DNA from 2 places in the Ruegeria sp. AM1 genome. Region 1 is predicted to be linked to the other one. Evidence: riboswitches for the same ligand, from Rfam matches in the RefSeq annotation. Region 1 holds a riboswitch; the other holds the start of a gene.

Region 1 (5,957 bases):
TGGGTCTCTCACATATGCTGAGAATTTTGGGCCACGCTGATCCGGTGCGCCCTCAGATGTGCCGCCAAGCCTAAGAGCCAATTCGTGCATCCTTTTGACCTCGGCCTTTACGCCAACACAAAAGCCAACCATCGTACCATTGCCGTTGGTGGCGGGTTCTGCGTTAAACGGTATCGCTGTTGCGAAGGCAAAGTCGTCACTCATCCAATAAGTCATACGTTCTGACGGCGAAACGACCCGAAGCTCGGCCGTTTCAAAGAGCTCGTTGTAGAAGGCTTGCGATGCCGCCATGTCGTTCGTTCCGACAACACAGTAGTTCATCTTCATGATTTTCTTTCCTGTTCTGTTGCTTAGACAGCGTGTGGGGCAATAGTTCGAAAGTCAGGAAACGACTCGTCTGAAAGACGTTATATTGATTAATATGTCATTTTATGTCCTATTTGTTTGATGCCACGGGCAAGCGCATATGAAAGGCTGACGCGGATCGAGTCGATTGCGATCCAGCTCAAACAAGACAAGCACTGCACGATCGACGACCTCGCCCGGCAACACAATGTCAGCACGCGCACAATTGCACGGGATCTCTCGCTTATGCGGGAACGTGGCATGCAAATCGACGCAGATCGCGGGCGCGGTGGTGGTGTACGGCTTGACAGAAATTGGGGCGTGGGCCGCCTGAACCTGCCGTACGCCGAAGCGGTCGACCTTCTCATCAGCATCGCGGTCGCAGAGAAAATGGAGTCGCCGATCTTTCTGGCGAACCTCAGTTCTGTGCGTCGGCAGTTGATTGCATCGTTCTCGCCGGAAAAGCGGAGACAGGTTGAACGACTGAAATCGCGGATCATGGTGGGCGTCACCGCATCGACCTTTGTTCAGGCTAGCGCGAGCGCACCGCCGAAACGGGTGGTACAAGCCTTGCATCAGGCGTTTCTTACCCAGAAAGAACTGGACATACGTTATCGACGAGAAGACGGGGACACATCAGACCGTCGGATAGCACCTCATTATCTTTTGCTGAAATACCCGATTTGGTATGTCGTCGCTTTTGATCATTTGAGGGATGGCGCGCGTATTTTTCGTTGTGATCGGATGCTTACTGCTCAAAAAAAGGAAACTTCTTTTCACTTGTTGCCTAAAGAGGCTTTCGCTCCTTCAATAACAAAGGAAGACCTTTCGCTATGATCTCAACACGCCCACATATCACTGAAAGATTTCTCTTTAGCGCTAAATACGATTTTAGAGCAGGTCGGCAAGCTGACCGAGCGGGACTTGCATCCGTAGCGCGTTGAACCCACGATCAAATCCGCTAAATTTGGTGAGAGTTGCGTTTTTGCCAGACAAAAGTTGGCTTTCTAACCGTATAAGTCGCGATTCGTACTGGACGGCACAAATAGGAAAGTCATGTCTGTTTAGACAGTTTGCAGCTAGCCAGTCTCAGCCAAAATTCCCTGAAAACAGGGAATTTAACGGATAAAACGCACCATTTTGAAGTTGTTTGACGTCCGTGGGCAAAAATCTACATATAGATCAATGGCTTATGAAAGAGCTCCCTGAGCATCCTGGCAGGGAAACTCCCGCGTCTTTTTAGTGGAAATTCCCGGTCTTGCAGGGAAAGGGTCGCTCTTTCAGGTTTCTGTCCCCATGATTTCGTCTGCGGTTGTCAGCATTCGAACAAGAGCGATCCGGAGACATGCCAGCTCCAAGGATAGGGACAGGGAAACCCGCTATTCAAGCATCATGCAGCGAGGATGGAGTGGGCAATTCACAGGTCGCAGGCTTTGTGGTCATTCGTTTTCTGAGTTTCGCTGTTACGGCATTGCTTCGTCCGAGCAGCACGAATTCTGTTGTGACTCGGTACGAGTTTTCAAGACGGCTTTAGCAACCACATTTCAAACCTCAATTTCATTTTAACCGGATTATATACAAGACGTGCGGGACCATACGACCTGCGAAGAATGTCGGTTGGATGGCTGTGTCCCTTACATTGCGACTTGACGGAAGCGACCAGGACGGGCCATTTAGCGGTGATGGTTCTCAACGGCCTTAGACCAACGAGATGAAAAGGGAACACGGTACGGCACACTCACCTGCGCCAAATCCGTGACTGCCCCCGCAACTGTAGGCGGTGAGCGACCCCGATAGGGACCACTGGACAAAACGTCCGGGAAGGTTCGGGGGAGCAGCGACCCGCAAGTCAGGAGACCTGCCATCACCGGCGCACACCCGTGCGTCGACATTTCAACTCGATGCAGGCGGGGCGCCTGGTCAGGAGCTTATGATGGCACAGCGGTTTCGCCCGCAACGACATGGTTCTGTTTCCTTCGCCCGCTTGAACGGCGGAGGGCCTGATGGAACATCGAATTACTGTTTGCACATCCTGTCGACACAAAGGGACCGAATGTCGGCCCGGTTATGAACTGATAGAACGTCTGCGGCAGGCAGTCTTGCAGGCAGGCGATGCGGTGCCAGAGCACTTTGAGATATCGGGTGTTGCCTGTATGGCAGGCTGCGACCGCCCTTGCACTGTGGCCTACCACGCCTCACGGAAGGCGACCTATCTGTTCGGCGACATCGACGCGGGCACGGATATCGAAGATTTGGTCTCCTTCGCCAAGCAATATGCCTACCTACACGACGAATGGTGCTCTTCCGTGGATCGGCCCGGCAAACTGCGCAAATCCACGCTGGCCCGCGTGCCGGCTGCGATGATGGCCATAGAAGAGACCAAGGCTCAGGCGTCTTGAGTGCCGCGCGCCTGTCCGTATGCAACCTCAGCTGGTCGCCTGGGCGGGGCAGCGGCACGTTGCTGCACCGGACCAGCTTTGATCTGCAGGCTGGGCATGTTCTAGGCATTGTCGGGCCGAACGGGGCGGGTAAGACGTCGCTCTTGCGTTTGCTCTACCGGTTTCATCGACCAACCGGTGGATCGGTATCGGTCGATGGCGAAGATATCTGGACCCTCCCGGCACGCGCTGTGGCGCGCAAGGTGGCTGCGGTCTTGCAGGAGCAACCGACTGATTTCGCCTTGACCGTACGCGAGATCGTGGCTCTGGGGCGCACGCCGCATCGCACCGGTTTCGGTGGCAGCAGTGGTGCTCGTGATGCACAGATCATTGGGGCCGCCCTTGATCGGATGGACCTGCACGGGTTTGCCGACCGCGCGCTCGGCACGCTCTCTGGTGGCGAGCGGCAGAGGGTTATGGTCGCACGTGCGCTGGCGCAAGAGCCACGCTTGTTGATCCTGGACGAACCGACCAATCACCTCGACATCCGTCATCAGCTCGAAATCCTGCAACTCATCCGTGACCTGCCGCTGACGATTGTGACATCGCTTCACGATCTCAACATGGCCGCGGGCGTCTGCGATGACCTGTTGCTTTTGAATGGGGGCAAACCGGTCGGCTTTGGTCCACCGCGCGATGTCTTGTCGGAAGCCGCGGTTTCCCGGGCCTTCAAGGTTAATGCGCGGCGCGAACGCCTCGCCCCAAGCGACACTGATCACCTGACATTTCATCTTCAAAACAAGGGAACCCCGTAATGAACAGCATCCTCCTCGCCTCTGCCGCCTTGGTCATAAGCGCTGGCTTTGCCGCAGCCGAAGCGACAGTGCAAAGCTGCAACCGCACCGTGACCTTCGACACCCCGCCCGAGCGCGCGATCTCGAATGATGTGAACCTGACCGAGATGATGCTGGTTCTTGGCCTTGCGGACCGCATGGTCGGCTATACTGGCATCTCGGGCTGGAAAACGCTGGATGAAGAGATGCGCGCTGGCGTTGAGGAGCTGCCAGAGCTGTCTGCCAAATACCCGTCGAAAGAGGTTCTGGTGGGGGCCGATGCGGACTTCTTCTTTGCTGGCTGGAACTACGGCATGAAAGTGGGCGGCGAGGTGACGCCTGAGACGCTCGAGCCCTTTGGTATCAAGGTCTATGAACTGACCGAAAGCTGCACCCATATCATGGAAAAGGAGAAGGCCAGCATCGAGGATATGTATGCGGACCTGACCAACCTTGGCCGCATTTTCGATGTCGAGGATCGCGCGACCCAGCTTGTCGATGGCTATCGGGCCGAGCTTGCCAGCTTTACCGACCGCCTTGAAACTGGCGAGCCCCTGCGCGTGTTCGTCTATGACAGCGGCGAGGATACGCCCTTCACCGCCGGGCGCTATGCCATGCCTACTGCGCTGATCGAAGCTGCGGGTGGCGTCAACATCATGGACGATTTCGAGAAAAGCTGGGCGACCGTCACCTGGGAGGAGGTTGTGGAACGCAACCCGGAAGTGGTGGTCATCGTCAACTATGGCGAAGTGACCGCAGAACAGAAGCGGGACTTCATGATGTCGAACCCGGCTTTCGCTGACCTGGATGCGGTGAAGAACGATCGTTTTGTGACGCTCGAATATGTCGAGGCCACGCCGGGGCCGCGCAACATCGAAGCGGTTAAGACACTGGCTCAAGCTTTCTGGGGCGAGTGAAACGATGAGTGAGACAGCGGCATCCCCTCGCCACTCACCGCAATCCGGATTGCGGTTTACCTTCCTTGCAGGTGGCGTGGTGGCGCTGCTGATCTCGCTCTCTTTTGCGATCTCACTGGGCGCGGTTTCTGTGCCCTTAGGAACGGTCTGGAGTGTTTTGCTGAACAAACTGTCGCCTGACATGGTTGCGCAGACCTGGAGCAAAGGCCGCGAGGCCATTGTCTGGGACATCCGCTTTCCCCGCGCGTTGCTCGCTATGATGGTTGGCGCGGGGCTGGCGCTGGTCGGGGCGAGTCTGCAGGCAGTGACGCGTAACCCGCTGGCGGACCCACATCTTCTGGGAATCTCATCGGGTGGCGCGTTTGGAGCGATCCTGGCCCTGCTGCATACTGGCCTGTTTCTAGGTCTGCTGACCGTGCCGCTGCTTGCCTTCCTCGGCGCGCTGATGGCTACGGCCATTGTACTTGGCGTCTCACGGTTTGCCGGGGCCACCAGCGCTGATCGGCTGGTGCTGGCCGGCGTGGCCGTGTCGTTCATCGTCATGGCCGCTGCTAATGTCCTGATCTTTCTGGGCGACCCCCGCGCAACGCATATCGTCGTCTTCTGGATGCTGGGCGGCCTTGGCCTCGCACAATGGAGCCAATTGATTTACCCTCTGGTGATCCTGCTTGCTTGCGGCGTCTGGCTAATGAGCCGCGCTGGCGCGCTGAACGCCATGACAGTCGGCGACGAAACCGCCTCAACGCTTGGCATCCCGGTAGCACGCTTTCGTCTGGTCGTCTTTGTCGTCGGAGCCTTGATCACCGGAGTTATGGTTGCCTTTTCCGGGATCATCGGCTTTGTCGGTCTAATGGTGCCGCATATTGTGCGCATGCTCGTGGGCGGAGACTACATGCGAGTTCTGCCTGCATCTGCATTGGCTGGTGCTATATTCCTTCTGTGGGCAGACATTGTAGCTCGGACAATAATGGCACCCGAGGACCTGCCAATCGGCATCGTCACGGGCCTTGTAGGTGGCGCTTTCTTTGTTTGGTTGCTCGGAAAGCGGCGGCTCTGAAAGGTTTGGAGCACCTTTAAAATCAACATTGAAAGAAAAATGGATCAGAGCACTGCAGCACGATGCGCGACCCGATGACAGGATATCTGCTTCACTGTCGTCAAAGTCATCCGGTGAGTTTTGGCTTCTACCGGAGGGTCTCAAATCTCGGCAAATGTGCTGTTTCGCAGGGCATCCGACATGCCGATATCATTGCAACAGCTTTTACTGGCCACCCCGACCGCCGTCAGGTGACGTGATGATAGGCAACCGTCGATTGGCCAATGGTGTCGGCGACAATACTGAAAACACTTGAGCGCCCTCAAGGTAGTCCAACCTTTCAAGGTAGAAATGACCAGCGATATAATCGTCTGGAAGCCCTTCTTCGTTAGGAACGAAAGCATCGAGAAGGATGAATATCTCTTGGCCGTGTTCTAGGCTAGCAACT
Region 2 (5,957 bases), on a different contig from region 1:
TCTGTATTCCAAAACCTATGACCGCCGCTATCGCCCGCAAAGCGCCGAGAGCCCGTGGTCAAGCTGGAGCCACGGCGATGATTAACCCCCCCGGACTGTTGATATCGGCCCCGTCTTCCGGCACCGGCAAGACCACCGTGATGCTGGGCCTGCTGCGCGCGCTGGTCGAAGATGGCTTGACGGTTCAGCCGTTCAAAAGCGGGCCGGACTATATCGATCCGGCCTTTCACCGGGCGGCCGCCGGGCGGGCGTCCTATAATCTGGACAGCTGGGCCATGAACGATGCCCTGTTCAACGCTATCTCTGCGCAGGCCACCGGGGCTGATATTGTTGTTGCCGAAGGGTCGATGGGCCTGTTTGACGGAGTGGCAAAACCGGGCGAACAGGGGCACGGCACCAGTGCAGAGACCGCGCAGCGCATGGGGTGGCCGGTGGTTCTGGTTCTGGATGTCGGAGGACAGGCGCAATCCGCAGCGGCGACCGCGCTGGGGTTCCGGATGTATAATCCGGACCTGCCCTTTGCGGGCGTGATTTTGAACCGATGTGCCAGCCCCCGTCATGAGCGGTTGACCCGTCTGGGGATGGAACGTGCCGGCCTTCCGGTTCTTGGGGTGTTGCCGCGCCGAGGGGACCTGACCTTGCCTGAACGGCATCTAGGATTGATTCAGGCGGTCGAACACCCCGATCTGGAAAGCGCAATTGCAGGCTATGCACGTTTTTTGCGCGAGCATGTGGATCTTGAGGCCCTCAAAACTGCGGCCTCCTCAGGCCCGGACGGGCCATCGTCAGCCGCGCTGCCGCGCCCTCCGGCGCAACGGATCGCGCTGGCGCAGGATGCTGCGTTTTCATTTACCTATCCGCATTTGCTGGAGGGTTGGCGCCGCGCGGGGGCGGAGATTCTGCCGTTTTCTCCGTTGGCGGATGAAGCCCCCGCTACTGATGCCGATCTGATTTGGCTGCCCGGCGGCTATCCCGAGCTGCATGCGCCAACGCTGGCTGCCGCCACGACATTCCGTAAAGGGTTGCGCCGTCACGCCGAAACACGGCCCGTGCATGGCGAATGCGGCGGCTACATGGCCCTTGGGGATGTTCTGATCGACAAGGAAGGTGCGCGCCATCAAATGGCGGGCCTACTGGGGCTTGTCACGTCCTACGAGAAACGCAAATTCAACCTTGGCTATCGCAGGGCGGAACTGTTGGCCGATATGCCCGGTTTTGCCGCCGGAACCGCTCTGCGGGGGCATGAGTTCCACTACTCCTCAATCGTCGAGCAGCCCGATGCGCCGTTGGCGCGTGTTTTTGATGCCGAAGGGTCGGAAGGCCCACAAACTGGGTCGCGGCGCGGCAATGTCACAGGCACATTCTTTCACATGATCGTCGAGGCATCGGCATGAGTGGTTTTGTTTCGTTCATCGGTTCAGGCCCCGGCGACCCGGAGTTGCTGACCCTCAAGGCCGTAGACCGCATGCAGAAGGCGGACGCGATTCTGTTCGATGATCTGAGCAGCGGCCCGATCCTGACCCATGCCCGCCAGGGCGCCGATCTGGTTGGCGTCGGCAAGCGCGCCGGTCGTCCGTCGCCCAAACAGGATCATGTCAGCCGGTTGCTGGTCGACTACGCCAAAACCGGTGCCCGCGTCGTGCGGCTGAAGTCGGGCGATGGGGGGCTGTTTGGACGGCTTGAGGAGGAACTGGTCGCCCTGCGCGAGGCCGGGGTCGAGTATGAAATCATCCCCGGCATACCCTCGGCTGTGGCGGCGGCAGCAGCGGCCGGAATTCCCCTGACACGGCGTCTGACGGCACGGCGTGTGCAGTTTGTCACCGGGCATGACGTCAGCGGAAAACTACCTAAAGACCTGAACCTTCCCGCGCTTGCGGACGCGCAGGCAACCACCGTGGTTTTCATGGGCAAACGCACCTTCCCACCGCTGGTCGACATGTTGCACGCCCATGGCTTGCCGCTTGAGACTCCGGCTCTGATGGCCGAAGCGGTCTCAACGCCTCAGCAGTCGCTCCAGCGGTCCACCATCGGCGCATTGGCAGAAACGCTGCGCCAGGAAATCGGAACCGCACCTGCTCTGATCCTCTATGGCCCACTTGCGGAGCTTGAGCATGTATGAGCTAAGCCTGATCGGCATCGGAACAGGCAACCCGGATCACCTGACGTTGCAGGGGGCCGAAGCGATACGTGAGGCAGAGCTGATCCTCATCCCGCGCAAGGGCAAGAACAAGGAGGATCTAGCAGGGATACGTGAGGCAATCATCGTGCAGGTGACCGACCATGCGCCCGTGCTCTCTTATTTCGATATCCCGCCTCGACGCGCGGATGACGGGTATCTTCGCGGCGTGGACGACTGGCACGACGCCATTGCCGAGCGCTGGCAAACGGCAATATCACAACACCCCAAGGCACGCCGCATCGCTTTGCTGATCTGGGGCGATCCGTCGCTGTATGACAGCTCGCTGCGAATCGCATCCCGGCTGGTGCCGCAGCCGCGTATCCAGGTCATTCCGGGCATCACCGCGCTGCAGGCGCTGACTGCCGCACATGCGATACCCGTCAACGAGATTGGCGCCCCCTTCGTCGTAACCACCGGCCGCCGCATCCGAGACGAGGGCTGGCCTGAGTTCGGCACAACCGTAGCGGTCATGTTGGACGGTGAATGTTCATTTCAAAGCCTTGAAATGGCCGATTTCGACATCTGGTGGGGCGCTTATGTGGGTATGCAAGAAGAGATCCTGATCAGCGGTCCGCTGGCCAAGGTCAGCGCAGAAATTCTGAAGACCCGTGCCAGCGCCCGTGCGCAACACGGCTGGATCATGGACATCTATTTGCTGCGCAAGCGGGGAATTTGACATAAAAGGTCGCAAATGACAATTGCACCGACACCCGGTTCACGGCTATATGGCAGCGCTTGGTCCCGCCAGAGAAATCTGGATGCTAAGAGGGAATTTGGTGAGACTGCACGTCAGTCAAGTCCAGAGCCGCCCCCGCGACTGTAAGCGGTGAGCCTCTGCTCAACCAGCCACTCCCGAAATTCGGGGGGAAGGCGAGCAGAAGCACTGACCCGCAAGCCAGGAGACCTGCCAGGCGACAACTTGAAACACCGGCCGTCGGGTGCGACGGCACAGGAGGACTAAGACATGACAACACAGACCCAAACTGCCGGCGTCGCACGCACAGGTATCTTCTCGGTCTTTTTCGCAGTGGCCCTGGGCCTGGGGCTTATCACGCTGACCGGCCATGTTCAGGCAGCTGCGCTGCATGACGCGGCACACGACGTGCGTCACGCAACCGGCTTCCCCTGCCACTAAGCAGATGTTCAGTCGGATATTGACCAGCGCGTTGTTCGCTGGTGCTGCAGCGGGGCTGATAGCCGCCTTGCTGCAGTTGGTATTTGTGCAACCCGTTCTGTTGCATGCCGAGCTGTATGAATCCGGAGAGCTGGTGCATTTCGGCGGCGAAGCTGTATCTGCACATCCCGAGCTGCCGGGCATGTTCACGGAACTGACCCGCGATGCGCTCAGCGTCATTTTCACAATGCTGACCTATACCGGCTATGCGCTGGTTCTGGTTGCGCTGATGTCCATGGCCGAAGGTCAGGGGCATCCGGTTGATGGCCGCACCGGTGTTTTGTGGGGGCTGGCTGGTTTTATCGCAGTTCATCTTGCGCCCGGCTTTTCGCTCGCGCCCGAAGTCCCGGGGGTTGCCGCCGCAGACGTTTCTGCGCGGCAGATCTGGTGGTTTGCGACGGTCGCTGCCGCGTCGGTCTCCATGTGGCTGATCGCGTTTGGCGGCAACATCGTCAGCTATGTGATCGCGGCAGGTCTGCTTCTTGCACCTCACCTGATCGGCGCGCCTGAACCGGATGTGTTCACCGGCCCGGTTCCAACGGAAATCGGAGCCCTGTTCGCCGCCCGAGCCTTTGGCATTGGGCTGGCGGCCTGGGTGCTGGTTGGAGCATTTGCCGGCTATTTCTGGCAAAGCGAAGGCAAGCGCGCAGAAGCCGCAACCTGATCTGTCATCGCTTCACCCCGCCGGGCCCGGCCCGGCGGGATTTTCATTTTTGCGTTAGGAAACGAAATGACCCGCTCATTAGCGCTGTTCGCGATCGGTCTGGTTTTTGGCGGCGGTGCAGGTTTCGTGCTTGCAGCAGCCAATGGTGTCACGTTTGATGGCCATGACCATTCCAACCCTTCACATCATGGCGGTACGCATGCCGAAACCATGGCACATGATCACGCAGCAACAATCAATCTGCCGGGCGGCCCGGATGCGCCCAGTCTTGAGATTGCCCTGACCCAAGACCCAATGGCCGGATGGAACCTGTACGTTGCGCCACAGAACTTTCGCTTTGCACCGGAAAACGCCTCGGCCGCAGACAATCCCGGTGAGGGTCACGCGCATGTCTATGTGAATGGCGCAAAGCTGGCCCGCCTCTACGGCAACTGGATGCATATTGCAGAATTGCCCAAAGGCGAAGTCGAAATTGAGGTGTCACTGAACGCCAACAGCCACAGCGCGCTGATGGTCGATGAGGTGCCGGTCAGGGCCTCGGTGACGGTTCAGGTGGATTGAAGCGCCGGTATACGCGCCCGCAAACACAATCGAAGCCGCCCGCAAGGCCGGGCGTCTTCAATCCAGCCCAGCGGGCTGTCCAGATAGGTTTTACAGGTCGCAGCTATGTCATCTGCGTCCGCCGCCACATCCAGCCCGGAAAAGACGTAAGAGGCCATTCCCTCACCCTGAAGGGCAATTGATACAGGTGTGTCGCAGCCACTGAAACAAACGTGTTCCCGCACTTCAATCTGCGCTTGCAGCCCTACCCGTTCCAGCGCAACCAGGACGGCTCGTTTGTCAGCGTTCATATCGCGTTCGCCTGTGCAACTGCTGCAAATCAATAGACGGTTCCGAGCCACGGTATTCCTGTTATGCTTGCCCCTGCTGTTTCTGCGCCTTTCACGATTGCTGCGCAAGCCCACACCGACAGGGACCCCACGATAATGTGAGTGCATTCTGGTCTGTTTTCTGACAACACTTTCGCGACCCAATTTCGAGAGGTGGCCTTATGAAACCCTTTTGGACCGCGCTTTGCCTGCTGCCCTGCCCTGCCCTTGCGGATGTGGGAGAACCCCTGTCGGGCTGGGCGGTCTATCCGACCGACAAAAGCTTTGAGCAGTTGGTGGATGACACTCGGGTTGCCGTGAAAGAAAACGGGCTGATCGTGGTCACGCAGGCCGGGCCCACCAAGGCCGCAGCGGCACGCGGGATCACCATTCCGGGCAACCGGGTCATCGGGGCCTTCAACAATGACTATGCGGTCCGGGTTCTTGAGACGTCGACCGCCGCGATGATCGAGGCCCCAATCCGTTTCTACGTCACAGAAAATGATGATGGCACGGCAACTCTGTCCTACAAGACGCCCAGTTATGTCTTTGCCCCCTATGTCTATGAGGGCGGTGAGGCACTGACTGACATCGCCACTGAACTGGATGCTAAGTTTCAGGCGGTGGCGGAAAACGCAGTCAAATAGTCACACTGACGTGAAGCGACTTGCGCCCGAGGGCGTACTCCGCAATCTGCTCTGACAAAAGAAATTCGGAGCTTAACTGATGCAGGATCTGTCCCCGCGCGCTGCTGATCTACTGGCCCAACGGCTGTATGAGGCCGGGTGCCGTCACGCTTTTGGCATGCCCGGCGGCGAAGTTCTGACGCTGGTCGATGCGTTGGAACAGGCCGGTATCACCTTTCACCTGACCAAGCATGAGAACGCGGCGGGCTTCATGGCCGAGGCCGTGCATCATCGGGATGGCGCACCCGCCATTCTGGTCGCCACACTTGGCCCCGGCGCGATGAATGGGATCAATGTGGTCGCGAATGCGCTGCAGGACCGGGTGCCGATGATCGTGCTGACCGGCTGCGTCGACGCGGATGAGGCGCTGACCTATACCCATCAG

What was found. A riboswitch is a leader RNA that binds a small molecule or an ion and turns the genes downstream of it on or off. The one in region 1 is predicted to bind cobalamin.
Region 2: linked by a shared signal. The riboswitch ahead of ACR0I7_RS01295 (CbtB domain-containing protein) and the one ahead of ACR0I7_RS16690 (DUF1636 family protein) in region 1 are both predicted to bind cobalamin.

Annotation. Positions count from the first base shown of each region.
Region 1 is NZ_JBQFXH010000010.1:63,957-69,913, reverse strand. It holds gene ACR0I7_RS16700 (VOC family protein) at 1-327, opposite strand, end outside; gene ACR0I7_RS16695 (helix-turn-helix transcriptional regulator) at 448-1,182, shown strand; cobalamin riboswitch at 2,012-2,225, shown strand; gene ACR0I7_RS16690 (DUF1636 family protein) at 2,349-2,744, shown strand; gene ACR0I7_RS16685 (ABC transporter ATP-binding protein) at 2,741-3,538, shown strand; gene ACR0I7_RS16680 (ABC transporter substrate-binding protein) at 3,538-4,473, shown strand; gene ACR0I7_RS16675 (FecCD family ABC transporter permease) at 4,478-5,530, shown strand; gene ACR0I7_RS16670 (hypothetical protein) at 5,735-5,957, opposite strand, start outside.
Region 2 is NZ_JBQFXH010000001.1:257,625-263,581, reverse strand. It holds gene cobM (precorrin-4 C(11)-methyltransferase) at 1-85, shown strand, start outside; gene ACR0I7_RS01310 (cobyrinic acid a,c-diamide synthase CobB) at 78-1,394, shown strand; gene cobA (uroporphyrinogen-III C-methyltransferase) at 1,391-2,119, shown strand; gene cobF (precorrin-6A synthase (deacetylating)) at 2,112-2,855, shown strand; cobalamin riboswitch at 2,899-3,105, shown strand; gene ACR0I7_RS01295 (CbtB domain-containing protein) at 3,144-3,314, shown strand; gene ACR0I7_RS01290 (CbtA family protein) at 3,319-4,017, shown strand; gene ACR0I7_RS01285 (hypothetical protein) at 4,084-4,578, shown strand; gene ACR0I7_RS01280 (DUF1636 family protein) at 4,566-4,919, opposite strand; gene ACR0I7_RS01275 (DUF302 domain-containing protein) at 5,069-5,533, shown strand; gene ACR0I7_RS01270 (thiamine pyrophosphate-binding protein) at 5,613-5,957, shown strand, end outside.